DNA from 3 places in the Saccharothrix syringae genome. Region 1 is predicted to be linked to each of the others. Evidence: riboswitches for the same ligand, from Rfam matches in the RefSeq annotation. Region 1 holds a riboswitch; each other region holds the start of a gene.
The links. Region 1 has a riboswitch for cobalamin ahead of cobN (cobaltochelatase subunit CobN). Riboswitches for the same ligand answer to the same signal wherever they lie in the genome.

Region 2: another riboswitch for cobalamin. It lies ahead of EKG83_RS34370 (CbtB-domain containing protein); the one in region 1 lies ahead of cobN (cobaltochelatase subunit CobN).
Region 3: another riboswitch for cobalamin. It lies ahead of EKG83_RS23245 (prenyltransferase/squalene oxidase repeat-containing protein); the one in region 1 lies ahead of cobN (cobaltochelatase subunit CobN).

The regions. Positions count from the first base shown of each region.
Region 1 is NZ_CP034550.1:2,486,399-2,490,826, reverse strand. It holds gene cobN (cobaltochelatase subunit CobN) at 1-2,832, opposite strand, end outside; cobalamin riboswitch at 2,868-3,003, opposite strand; gene EKG83_RS11705 (hypothetical protein) at 3,011-4,018, shown strand; gene EKG83_RS11700 (precorrin-8X methylmutase) at 4,015-4,428, shown strand, end outside.
Region 2 is NZ_CP034550.1:8,290,845-8,295,272, reverse strand. It holds gene EKG83_RS34380 (HAD family hydrolase) at 69-734, shown strand; gene EKG83_RS34375 (CbtA family protein) at 826-1,557, opposite strand; gene EKG83_RS34370 (CbtB-domain containing protein) at 1,567-1,752, opposite strand; cobalamin riboswitch at 1,784-1,958, opposite strand; gene EKG83_RS34365 ((2Fe-2S)-binding protein) at 2,007-2,663, opposite strand; gene EKG83_RS34360 (group I truncated hemoglobin) at 2,772-3,143, shown strand; gene EKG83_RS49275 (hypothetical protein) at 3,276-3,410, shown strand; gene EKG83_RS34355 (GNAT family N-acetyltransferase) at 3,453-4,428, opposite strand, start outside.
Region 3 is NZ_CP034550.1:5,361,634-5,366,061, reverse strand. It holds gene EKG83_RS23255 (DMT family transporter) at 1-425, opposite strand, end outside; gene EKG83_RS23250 (cytochrome P450) at 536-1,795, opposite strand; cobalamin riboswitch at 1,884-2,024, shown strand; gene EKG83_RS23245 (prenyltransferase/squalene oxidase repeat-containing protein) at 2,109-3,518, shown strand; gene EKG83_RS23240 (hypothetical protein) at 3,632-4,417, shown strand; gene EKG83_RS23235 (CbiQ family ECF transporter T component) at 4,414-4,428, shown strand, end outside.

The sequences.
Region 1 (4,428 bases):
GCGCAGGGTGGCGCGGCGTTGGTCGTGGTGGGTGGCGAGGTCCGCCTGGGCGTGGGCGCGGATGTAGTTGGCCGTGGGGGGTTCGTCCAGGTTGGCGACCAGCTGGACCGCGTCGTCCAGCAGTGCCACCACGTGGGGGAAGGCGTCCCTGAAGAAGCCGCTGATGCGGATGGTCACGTCGATCCTGGGGCGGTTCAGCTCGTCCAGGGGGATGGGTTCCAGGCCCGTTACCCGGCGGGACTGGTCGTCCCAGGTGGGGCGGACGCCCATGAGGGCCAGTACTTCCGCGATGTCGTCGCCTGCCGTGCGCATGGCGCTGGTGCCCCAGACCGAGAGGCCCACCGAGGGGGGCCACTCCCCCGTGTCGGCGCGGTAGCGCTCCAGCAGTGAGTCGGCCATGGCCTGGCCGGTTTCCCAGGCCAGGCGGGACGGGACCGCCTTGGGGTCCACCGAGTAGAAGTTGCGGCCGGTGGGGAGGACGTTGACCAGACCTCGCAGGGGGGAGCCCGAGGGGCCCGCCGGGACGTAGCCGCCGTCGAGGGCGTGGAGGACGTTGGTCAGTTCGTCGGTGGTGCGGGAGAGGCGGGGGACCACTTCCTCGGCGGCGAATTCGAGGATGGCGGCCACGTCGTCGTCGGTGGTGAGGGTGCGGGCGGTGGCCTTGGTCCAGTTGGCGTCTTCCATGGCCTGGACCAGGGCTCGGGCCTCGGCCTCGACCTCGTCCGTCGAGGTGCGGGTGGTGTCCTCCAGGCCCAGGGCTTCCCGCAGGCCGGGGAGGGTCGTCCTGCCCGCCCACATCTGCTTCGCCTGGAGGATGGCCAGGACCAGGTTCACCCGGGTTTCGCCGGTGGGGGCCTCGCCCAGGACGTGCAGGCCGTCGCGGATCTGGACGTCCTTGATCTCGCAGAGCCAGCCGTCCACGTGGAGGAGGAGGTCGTCGAACTCGGCGTCGTGGGGGCGGTCCTCCAGGCCCAGGTCGTGGTCGAGCTTGGCGGCCTGGATGAGGGTCCAGATCTGGGCTCGGATGGCCGGGAGCTTGGCCGGGTCCATGGCGGCGATGGTGCCGTGCTCGTCCAGGAGTTGTTCCAGGCGGGCGATGTCGCCGTAGCTGTCGGCGCGGGTCATGGGTGGTACCAGGTGGTCCACGAGGGTGGCGTGGGCCCGGCGCTTCGCCTGCGTGCCCTCGCCCGGGTCGTTGACCAGGAACGGGTAGATCAGGGGCAGGTCGCCCAGGGCCGCGTCCGGTCCGCAGGACGCGCTCATGCCCGCGGTCTTGCCGGGGAGCCATTCGAGGTTGCCGTGCTTGCCCACGTGGACCACCGCGTCGGCCTGGAACTCCTGTTCCAGCCAGCGGTAGGCGGCCAGGTAGTGGTGGCTCGGGGGGAGGTCCGGGTCGTGGTAGATGGCGATGGGGTTCTCGCCGAAGCCGCGCGGGGGTTGGACCATCACGACCACGTTGCCGGAGCGCAGGGCGGCCAGGACGATGTCGTCGCCGTCCACGAAGAGGGTGCCCGGCGCTTCGCCCCAGTGCTCCTCCATGGCTTCGCGGAGGTCGGCGGGGAGGGTCTGGTACCAGGTCCGGTAGCGGGTGGCGGGTAGCCGCACCGGGTTGCCCTTGAGCTGTTCCTCGGTGAGCCAGTCGGGGTCCTGGCCGCCGGCGGCGATGAGGGCGTGGATCAGGGCGTCGCCGTCCTGGTTGTCGACGCCGGGGAGGTCGGTGCCGATGTCGTAGCCGCGTTCCCGGAGCGCTTCGAGCAGGCGGACGACGCTGGCGGGGGTGTCCAGGCCGACGGCGTTGCCGATGCGGGAGTGCTTGGTCGGGTAGGCCGAGAGCATGATCGCGATCCGGCGGTCGGCCGGGGGGACGTGGCGGAGCCTGCCGTGGCGGACGGCGAGGCCCGCGACGCGGGCGGCCCGCTCCGGGTCGGCCACGTAGACGGTCAGGCCGTCCTCGTCGACCTCCTTGAAGGAGAACGGGACGGTGATGATCCGGCCGTCGAACTCGGGGATGGCCACCTGGGTGGCCGTGTCGAGCGGGGACAGGCCGTCGTCGTTCTCATCCCACGCGGTGCGGCTGGTGGTCAGGCACAGGCCCTGGAGGATGGGGACGTCGAGGGCCGCGAGGGCGCCCACGTCCCACGCCTCGTCGTCACCGCCGGCGGAGGCGGTGGCGGGGGTGGTGCCGCCCGCCGCCAGGACGGTCACCACCAGGGTGTCGGCCTTGCGCAGCTCGGCGAGCAGGGACTCGTCGGCGGAGCGCAGGGACGCGCAGAAGATCGGGAGCGGGGTGCCGCCCTTGGCCTCGATGGCGTCGCACAGGGCGTGGACGAACGCGGTGTTCCCGGCCACGTGGTGGGCGCGGTAGTAGAGCACCGCGATGGTGGGGCCGGTGGGGGTGGTGCCGGTCTCGCGGTCGAGGATCCCCCAGGTGGGGGCCGGTTCGGGGGCGCTGAAGCCGTGGCCGGTGAGCAGGACCGTGTCGGACAGGAAGTCGTGCAGCTGGGCCAGGTTGGCCGCGCCGCCGTGGGCCAGGTAGGCGTGCGCCTCGGCGCAGACGCCGGCGGGCGCGGTGGACAGCTCCATCAGCTCGGCGTCCGGGTTCTGCTCGCCACCCAGGACGACGACCGGGCGAGGGCCGGCCAGGAGGTGGTCCAGGCCCTCCTCCCACGTGCGGCGGCCGCCGAGGATGCGGACCACCACCAGGTCGGTGCCCTCCAGCAGGGCCGGGAGGTCGTCGACGGTGGTGCGGGCCGGGTTGGCCAGGCGGTAGTCGGCGCCGCTCGCGCGGGCGGACAGCAGGTCCGTGTCGGAGGTCGACAGCAGCAGGATCACGTGCGGGCTCCATCCCTCGGGGGTCCTCGCCCCAGGTCGTAGGGGACGGCTGGGCGGAGTTCCTGACTCCCGGGGCTTCCCCCGGTCACAGTGGCGGGACCGCGCCGGACTCGCACCGGCTTCCTCCTGTTGCTTCGCCGTTCGGAGGCCACCCTAACGGGCGGTTAGCATCCAGCCCATGTCCACCGACCGAGTTCGCCCGGACGCCTGCCCCGGCGCCGTCGACGTGCACCGCGCGGCCGACGGCGGGCTGGCGCGGGTGCGGGTGCCCGGCGGCACGCTGAGCGCCCGTCAGCTCGACGTGCTCCGGGAGGCGGCGCTGGAGCTCGGGGACGGGTTCCTGGAGTTGACCTCGCGGGCCAACGTGCAGGTCAGGGGCTTGGCACCGGGGGCAGAGGTCGAGCTGGGCGCCCGGTTGCGCGAGGCGGGGTTGCTGCCCTCGGTGACGCACGAGCGGATCCGGAACGTCGTGGCCGCGCCGCTGGAGGACAACCAGGCCCTGGTCGACGGGATCGACGCGGCGCTGTGCGCGGTGCCGGAGCTGGCCGGGCTGTCCGGGCGGTTCCTGGTCACGGTCGGTGGCCCGGTCAGCGGGCTGGGTGGCGACATCGGGCTGGTCGGGGACGCGTTGTTCCTGGCAGGCCACGATTCAGGGGTCCGGGTGGACGACCCGGTGGCGGCGGTGGTGACCGCGGCGCGGTTGTTCCAGCAGGTGCGCGGCGACGCCTGGCGGCTGTCCGAAGTGGACGGCGGTGTGGGGAGGATCACCTCGGCTTTCGGGACCGTCGTCGACGAGCGCCTGCCCGCCGTTGTGACGCCGGTCATGCCCGGACCGGTCGGGGCGGTCGTCGTGGCCGGGGTGCCGCTGGGGCGGTTGGACGCGCGGCTGCTCGCCGGGGTGCCGGTGCGGGTGACGCCGTGGCGCAGCGTGGTGGTGCCCGCCGGGACCGACACGAACGGGTTGTTCACCTCGCCGGACTCCCCCTGGCACGGGGTGAGCGCGTGCACCGGGCGGCCGGGGTGCGCGAAGTCGTTGAGCGACGTGCGGGCCGACGTGGCCCGGTGGGTCGGCACGCCGCACGCGGGGCGCGTGCACTGGTCGGGCTGCGCGCGCCGGTGCGGGCGGCCCGCCGGGGACGTGGTGGAGTTCGTCGCCACCGACGACGGGTACGAGGAGATCAGGTGACCAGCTACGTCAGGGACGGCGCGGAGATCTACCGCCGGTCGTTCGCCACCATCCGGGCCGAGGCCGACCTCGACCGGTTCCCCGCGGACGTGGCGCGGGTGGTGGTGCGGATGATCCACGCGTGCGGCATGGTCGACCTGGTCGACGACGTGGCCTTCTCGCCGGGCGTGGTGCGCGGGGCGCGGGAGGCGCTGCTGGGCGGCGCCCCGGTGCTGTGCGACGCGCAGATGGTCGCCTCGGGCGTGACGCGGCGGCGGCTGCCGGCGGACAACGAGGTGCTGTGCCTGCTCGGCGACCCGCGGGTGCCCGCGCTGGCCGAGGAGATCGGCAACACGCGCAGCGCCGCCGCCCTGGAGCTGTGGGGCGAGCGGCTGGACGGCGCGGTGGTGGCCATCGGGAACGCCCCCACG
Region 2 (4,428 bases), 5.1 Mb from region 1:
CACGCCGGGTCGTGTCACCCCGACGCTTCGGGGCGCGCCGGTTCGCGGACTTCGCGGGAAGGGTGTGGATGACGGTCGAGGCTGTGCTGTGGGACATGGACGGCACGCTGCTGGACTCGGAGAAGCTGTGGGACGTCCCGCTGTTCGAGTTCGTCGAGAAGCTGGGCGGTGAGCTGTCGCTGGAGACCCGTCACGCCATGGTCGGCTCCAGCGTCCCCCGGACCATGGCGATGCTGTTCGCCGAGGTCGGCGTCGACGCGCCCACCGAGGAGGAGCTGGAGGACGGCGCGGCGTGGATCATGCGGCGCACCGAGGAGGTCTTCCGGGCCGGCCTGCCGTGGCGGCCGGGCGCGCGGGAGGCGCTGCGCGCGGTGCGGGCGTCCGGCGTGCCGATGGCGCTGGTGACCTCGACCGAGCGGGGCCTGACCGAGGTCGCGCTGGACACCATCGGTCGCGACCTGTTCGACGTGACCGTCTGCGGTGACGAGGTGGACGGGCTGAACAAGCCGCTGCCCGAGCCGTACCTGAGGGCCGCCCGCCTGCTCGGCGTCGACCCGACCCGGTGCGTGGCGGTCGAGGACTCGCCCACCGGCGTGGCCTCCGCCGTGGCGGCAGGCTGCACGGTGCTGGTGGTGCCGTGCGACGTGGAGGTGCCGGGTGGCGAGCGCCGCGTGTTCCGCGACTCCCTGGTGGGCGTCGACCTGACGACGCTCGCCCCGCTGCTGGACGGCTGAGGGGCCGGGGGACCGCTGAAGCCCCGCCGGTTCACCGGGCCCACCGGGGTTCGGCGGACCGCTGGGACCCGCCGAACCCCGGTGTCCCCGGCTAAAGAGCCGACACCCGCCTCCGCACCCGCACCGCCGGGTCGACCAGCAGGCCGAACACCACGCCGAGGCCCAGCCACAGCGTGGCCTGCTCGGCCAGCGAAGCCAGCCGGAACTCCCACAGCAGGCCCGCCGGCACGTCCGCGGGCACGTCGTCCGGCGTCGCCGGGAACACCACCAGCAGCACCGCCAGCGCGGCCACCACGGCCACCGCGGTGACGGCCGCCCGGACCGGCGCCGGCAGGTGCGCCAACCGCCGGACCAGCACGCCCGCGCCGTGCACGACCAGCAGCCCGGCCGCGATCAACCCCAGGTAGAGCACCGTCCGGTACTCCACCGTCGTGCTCTCGCCGACCCCCGGCGGGTTCGCCGGGTACTTCACCGCGGGCAGCAGCACCGCGACGCCGAACGCCGCGGCCGACAGCCACACCGCCCGGGTGAACGGCGCCCTGGTCGGGAACCAGTGCCGCGCCCCGGCGTAGGCGGTGGCGAACAGCGCCCCGACGGCGAGCCCGACCACGACCGCCGCCAGCGCGCCACCCACCACCTGGGTGCCGCGGCTGAACACCTCACCGTGGTCGTGGGCACCCGGTTCGGCCGGCCGCGCCTCCTCGACGGCCAGCGCCGCCCGGATCGGGGCCTCCACCACGAGCACCCCGACCAGACCCGCGAGCAGCCCGGACAACCCGCCCGAACCGATCCCGCGCAGCAGCAGACTCCGGTAAGCGGACACCCGGCGCGCCTAGTGGCAGGGCACGCCGAGCGCGTGGCGCCCGTCGTGGAAGAACTCGTGGACGGTCTCGGCGGCGTGGCCGAGCGCGATGCCGTTCTCCTGGAGCACCAGCCAGGTCACCAGCAGCGCGACCAGCGCGACGGCGTAGGCCCACCTGGGGACGTGGACGGGGACGGACTGCGCGGGGCTCGTCATGACGGCCTCCTCCATACCTCGTGGAAGGTCAACAACAACTCGTGCCGCAGCCGGTCTCCTGACTCCCGGATCGACACCGTCCCCGCGTCTTCCCAGCCGCGCGTGCGACCAGTGACGTGCTCGGCGGGTTGGCTCCCCGGTCACAGTGGCGAGGACCGCGCCGGATTCCCACCGGCTTCCCGTCCACTGCGGCCTGCGAACCGTAGATGTCGATCGCCCGGCGGCACAACCGGCCGGAAGAGTTGTCGTGCGCCTCACGTCAACGCGCAGTCACCGCACTTCCCGCCGCCGTCGAGCCGGTAGTACAGGCAGCAGCTGCGCCGCCGGAACACCACCTCGCCCGGAAAGGGGACGAACACCCCGGTCCCCCGCAGCGGCGGCTCCGCGAACAGCTCCTCGCCCAGCGCCACGCACTGCTCCGCGGTCGCCACCCCGGCACGCGCCGCGGTCCGCAGCGCCCCGGCCGCGGACGACGCCGCGTTCCCCCACAGCAACCCGGCCGCCACCGGCGTGACCGCGCGCAGGGCCCCCACCACCGGCGCCAGCGGCTCGGCGACGCCCACCCCCGCCACGGGCTCCTTCAACCGGACCCGCAGGCCGTCCTCGTCGTAACGCCACCAGAGGTTCGCCGGCCGCACGTCCGGCACCGCGCCACCGACCACGCGGGCGGCGACCACCGGGCACAGCAGCCGCGCGGAGTAGCCCAGGAAGAACAGCGAGGCGGCGACCCGCGGTTCGCCGGTGCGGTAGCGGTCGGCGATCCGCCCGAGGACGTCGGGCAGCGCGGGGCCTCCCAGCAGCGCGGCGCCGTCGTGCCAGCCCGGGTCGGGACGGCCGACGTCGAGGGCGAAGAACGGGCTCAGGCCGCGGACCTGCCGCAGGGTGGCCAGGACATCGGCGAACTCGGACACGCGGCCCAGTCTGCCGCCCCGGGGTTTTCACGATGGCGACGCGGGGTTGACGGCGCGGCAACGCCGCCGCGGTGCACTGGTGGCTCCCACTCACCCCGGGGGGCGCGGATGACGAGCACCTACGACCGGATCGGTGGCCAGGAAGCCCTGGTCAGCGTGGTCGACGACTTCTACGGGCGCGTGCTGGGCGACCCGGGGCTGGCCCCGTTCTTCAGCGGGACGAACATGTCCCGGCTCAAGGGCAGGCAGGTCGAGTTCTTCACCGCCGCGCTCGGCGGGCCGCAGGAGTACACCGGGCGCTCGATGAAGGAGGTGCACCGCGGCATGAACATCGGGCAGGCGCACTTCGACCTCGTGGCGGGCCACCTGGCCGAGGCGCTGGCGGCGGCGGGGGTGCCCGCGGAGACGGTGGGGGAGATCATCGGCGTGGTGGCCCCGCTGTCGGCGGACATCGTCGCCCCCGCCGCACCCGCCGCCTGACCCGGGGCGCCACCCGCCCGGCGCCGCACCGCGCGCACCGCCCGGCCCACGTCGCGCGGCTCGCACTGCCTCGCGCCGCCCGGCCGTGCTGCCTGACCTGCGCCGCCTGACCTGCGCCGCCTGACCTGCGCGGTGCCCGAGCCCGACCACACCGGTCCCCGGCACCTGGGCGACACCGGCTACCGGCGCGCGTTGGCCGCCTCCGGCGCGCTGCTCGTGCTCACGGGTGTCGCCCTCGGCGTCGAACTGGCCGGCCGCGGCGCCTGAGCACCGCACCGCGACCGCCGACCCGCACCGCGGTCCCGGTCGCTACGGCAGGTAGAACGTCAGCACGTCGGCCCGCACCGGCGGGAACAGCACCCGCATCAGCTCGGCGTTCGGCCCGGGGTAGACATCCGGCTGCCGCGCGGTCAGCCCGTCGATCCCGTGCGGCCCGAACAGCAGCGACGCCAGCAGGTCCGGCGCCACGCCCGCGCCGCCCGCCGCGCCGGGGGCCTGCATCGTGCCGCCCGCCACGACCGGCCCGACCCGGCCCGCCTCGAACGGCAGCCGCACGTGCGAGCGGTAGAACGACACCACGGCCTCGCCCGCCGCGGCGGCGAACCGCTCGGACGCGGCGAGCCGCGCGCCGAAGACCGGCCGCAGGTGCCCCAGCAGCGCGACCGGGTCCGGAATGCGCACGTAGTAGGACTCCGCGTCGGGCTTGGGCGGCGCCAGGAACGGCTCCAGCGCCGCGCCCGCGACCGTGCCGGGGCGCTCGGTCACCTCGGTCGGCGCGGTCAGCGCGAGCAGCGCGTGCGCGGCGGCCTCGTCCACCGCCGCGACCTCCGCCAGCCGCACGTCTTCTTCACCCGGTGGTGTGAGGCGCCCGGTCGCGACCGGCACGCCGCCGCGCTCGACGAGCACCTGCGCGCTGCCGTCGCGGGCCACCAGCCACCGCCACAGCGGGGCCGAGTGCGGCATCCGCAGGTCGGCGCGGGCCTGCTCGGCGTCCTGGAGCCGGGCCATGACCGGGATGTCGTCGGCGGTCGCCTCGCGCAGCACGTGGTCACCGGCCACCGGGGTGCCCAGCACCTCGCGGGTGGGGGCGATCGGCACCGCGTAGGTGTAGCCGAACCGCCGGTAGAAGTAGGGGATGCCGATCATGATGTTCACCAGGTGGCCGCGGGCGGCGGCGCGGTCGTGGGCCCAGCCCATCAACGCGCGCACCAGGCCCCGGCCCTCGTAGGCGCGGTCGGTCGCCACCAGCTCGACCTGGCTCGCCGGGATCTCCAGCCCGCCCAGC
Region 3 (4,428 bases), 2.9 Mb from region 1:
CCCTGTTCCCACGGGGCGAAGACGACCAGCACGCCCGCGAACCCGAGGCCCAGCCCGGCCGCCCGCACCGGGGACAGGCCGCGCTCGCCCCCGGTCACCAGGCCGATGAGCAGCGACCACAGCGGGGTGGTGGCGTTGAGCACGCCCGCGACGCCGGAGTCGACCGTCTGCTGCCCGATGCCGAACAGCACGAACGGCAGGGCGTTGCAGAACAGGGCGGCCACGGCGAGGTGACCCCACAGGCCGCGCGGCAGGCGCTGGCCCGCCCGGCGCGCCAGGGCGAACACGAAGGCCGCGCCCAGCGCGCACCGCGCGGTCGCGATCTGCGCCGGCGCGAACCCGGTCAGCGCCAGCTCGATCCACAGGAAGCAGGAACCCCACAGCAGGGCCAGCAGCCCCACCCGCAGCACGCCTCGTCCGGTCATGGGACCACCGTGCCCCGGTGGGGGTTTCAAGAAAAGTGAAACCTCATGCACGTGCGTTAAGCGCTGCTTCAAGGTCGGGGCCCGCGCCGTTGCGGACCCCGTTCGGGCGCTCAGCGCGTGTGGACCAAGAGCCGGTCCACGCCGTGGACGATGGAGGCGGCCCGGAAGACCGGGCGGTCCTCGGCCAGGCGCAGGTTCGGGAACCGGCGCAGCAGCGCCGGGTACGCCGCGCGCAGCTCCATCCGGCCCAGCTCGGCGCCGACGCAGCGGTGCGCGCCGTAGCCGAACGCCAGGTGCGACGAGGACTTGCGGGTGTGGTCGAACCCGGGCGTGCCCTCGCGGTTGGCGGCCGCCAGGGACACCACGATCGCGTCGCCCTCCTCGATCCGCTGCCCGCCCACGGTCAGGGCGTTGCGGGCGAAGCGCGGGAACGCCACCTGCACCACGCTCAGGTGCCGCAGCAGCTCCTCCACCAGCGGGGCGACCGCCGCGTCGTCGTCGCGCATGGCGGCACGCGCCTCGTCGTCGCGCAGCAGCACGTAGGCGCCCAGCGCCAGCATGCTCGCGGTGGTGTCGAACCCGCCGGTGAGCACGCCGTCGGCCAGGCCGGCCAGCTCCGCGTCGTCGACCGCGTCGCCGTGCTCGCGGATGATCATGCCGATCAGGCCGTCGCCGGGCGAGCGGCGCTCGCGCTCCACGATGTGGCGCATGTACTCCAGCGACTCCGAGATCGCGCCCAGCGCCTGGCCGGCGCCGCCGAACAGGTCGAACCTCGCCGCCGCGAGCTGCTGGAACCGGTCGCGGTCGTCGTAGGGCACGCCCAGCAGCTCGCAGATCGTCAGCGACGGGATCGGCAGGGCGAACTCCTTGACCAGGTCCACCGGCCCCTTCGCGGCCTCCATCGCGTCCAGCCGCTCGGTGACGATCTCGTCGATGCGCGGCACCAGCCGCGACAGCCGGCGCATGGTGAACTCCGGCGTCAGCAGCCTGCGCAGCCGGGTGTGGTCCGGCGGGTCGGCGAACCCGAGACCACCCGGCGACTGCTCCAGCCGCCCCACCGCCGCGCCCAGGCGGGTGTAATCGTTACTGAACGCCGCTGTGTCGGAAAGCACTTCCCTGGCCTCCGACTCGCCCGTGACCAACCACACGCGAATGCCGAACGGCACGGGCACCCGGTGCACCGGCCCGGACTCCCGCATCCGCTCCAGCTCCGCCACCGGCTCGACGCCGTCCCGCTTCAGCGGCACCAGCGCACGGTCCGGGAGCAGCGACAACGCCCGTGAACCGATCTTGCCCATGATCCACCGCGTCGCCGAACGCCGTGCGACCCACGCCACCAGGCCCTCGCGCACCGACGCCAGAGTCGCCATCCCACACCCCTCGTTCCCCAGTCCGTCCCCAGATCGAATCGACGAACGGTAACCGCATGCGCGGGTGGCGAGCATCGCGCCACAGGCGGATTGACACACCGTGGTCGGTGGCAGACGATCGGCAATCGCGCGTGAACAGGGGGAAGCCGGTCGAAGTCCGGCGCTGGCCCGCAACGGTAGGTCCCGGCCCGGGACGAGCCCGAACACCCGCCACGCGCGGCACGCTCCAGACACCGTCGAGGTCAGCGGGTCGGAGCCCGGGTGAAGGCCGTCCGGGGTCCGCTCGCGCGCCTCGCGCCCGGAAAGGTCGAACATGCCGATCAGGCCGATCAGACGGACCGCCGCCGCGGTCGCCGCCGTCGCCGCGCTGCTGGTCGCGCCGCACGCCCACGCGCAGCCGCCGGCCGACGCGCCTTCGGCGGGCACGTCGTCGACGGACGCGGCTCTGGTCGGCGCGGCTCCGGCGGACGCGACTCTCGTCGGCGCGACTCCGGCGGACGCGGCTCCCGTCGGCGCGGCTCCAGCAGACGCGGCTTCGGCCAACGCGAGTTCGGCCAGCGCGGCCCAGGCGGGCGTGGCCGCCGCCGCGGCGGGGTGGCTGGCCCGGCGGCTCGTCGACGGCGACCACCTGGAGACCGAGTACGGCGGCACCCGGTTCGTCGACCACGGCCTGACCCTGGACGCGCTGTTCGCCCTCGCCGCCGCCGGCGTCGCCGAGGACCGCGCGGACGCGATCACCGCCTGGTTCGCCCGGCCCGAGACCGTCGCGACCTACCTGCACTTCGGCGACCCGAACACCTCCTACGCGGGCTCGTACGCCAAGCTCGCGCTGGCCGTGCAGGTGCGCGGCCTGGACCCGACCGACTTCGGCGGGGTCGACCTGATCGCGGGCCTGACCGCGCTGCAGGCGCCCTCCGGGCGGTTCTCCGACGTCCCGCAGGACTTCTCCAACGGCTTCACCCAGGCGTTCGCGGTGCTGGCGCTGGAGCGCCGGCAGAGCGCGCCGCGCAACGCGGTCGACTTCATGCTGGGCACGCGGTGCCCGGGCACCGGCTTCCCGGTGCAACTGCTGGCCGAGCCCTGCGTGCCCGACGTGGACACCACCGCGATGGCCGTGCAGGCGCTGCTGGCGGTGGACCGGACCCCCGCGGACGACGCGGCGCTGGCCGAGGCGCTGACCTGGCTGGCCGGGCAGCAGCAGCCGGGCGGCGGGTTCCGCGAGGACGGCAAGGACGACGAGGGCAACGCCAACAGCACCGGCCTCGCGGCGCAGGCGCTGCGCGCGGGTGGTCGGACCGCCGAGGCGGACCGGGCGGCGGCGTTCCTCGCCGGGCTGGCCCAGGGCTGCTCGGCGGCCGGGGCGGACCGCGGTGCGATCGCCTACGACCGGACCGGTTTCACCGCCGCGACCGCGCAGGCCGCGAGCGCGCAGGCCGTGCTGGGGCTGGTGGGCGTGGGCTACGCCGAGCTGTCGGCCGAGGGCGCGGTGACCGGCGTGCCGGTGCTCGACTGCCCGGTGGCACCGACCTCCACGACCCCGGCGGCCTCCACTTCGGACACCACGACCACGACGACCGCGGTGGCGGCGGCCGGTGGCGGGCGGGAGCTGGCCCGCACGGGCGTACCGGTCGGGCCGGCCACGTGGCTGGGTTCGCTGCTGCTGGCCGCGGGTGCGCTGCTGCTGGTGGTGGCGCGGCAGCGGCACGCCGGGGTCGGGAAGTGACTTCACGCGGTCTCGCGGCCTCGTCGGCGATACCGGTCACGGCTGCCGCCCGCGCGGCAACGGCACACCGGCGTCCGCGAGCGACCTCCCGCGGCCTCGCCGCCTCGTCGGCGGTGCTGATCGCGGTCACCGTTCCGGCGCTGCTCTCCCCCGCCGCCTGGGCCGCGTCCTGCGCCGGGGTGAGCGTCGTGGTGGACTTCGGGTCGTTGGGCGGGGTGCGGACCGGCTGCGCGCCCGGTGACCCGGCCAGCGGCCTGGCGGCGCTGTCCGCCGCCGGGTTCCGCTACGAGTTCCTGCCGCGCCAAGCAGGCATGGTCTGCCGGGTCGACGGCCTGCCGGACCCGTGCAACGGCGCGCCCACCACGGCCTACTGGTCCTACTGGCACGGCACGCCCGGCAGCGGCTGGACCTACAGCAGCGCGGGCGCCGGGGTGCACGACCCGGCTCCGGGCAGCGTCGAGGGCTGGTCGTTCGGCGCCGGGACGCCGCCGAGCGCGGCACCGCCGGCACCCGCTCCCCAGCCGCAACCCCAACCACAACCGGTCCCCCAACCACAACCGCAGCCACCACCCCAGCCCCAGCCACAACCCCAGCCGCCCGCGCCGCAACCGACCCCGGGGCAGCCGGTGCCGACCGCGCAGCCGACGACCTCGGGGACCGGGGGCGCCACGACCTCGGCACCGCCCACGGCCTCCGCGGGCGCGCCGGCGAGCAGCAGCGCACCGTCCTCCCCCACCCCGGCACCGTCCGCGACCGGCGGCACGCCCGTCGCGGTCGAACCGGCGGCGAGCACGTCGTCCGGTGGCACGTTCGGCCTGCTCGCGGGTGTCGCGGCGGTGCTCGTGCTCGGTGGCCTGGGCTGGTGGACCGCGCGCCGGCGCGCCAGGGCGCCGGAGTGACACCGCACCCC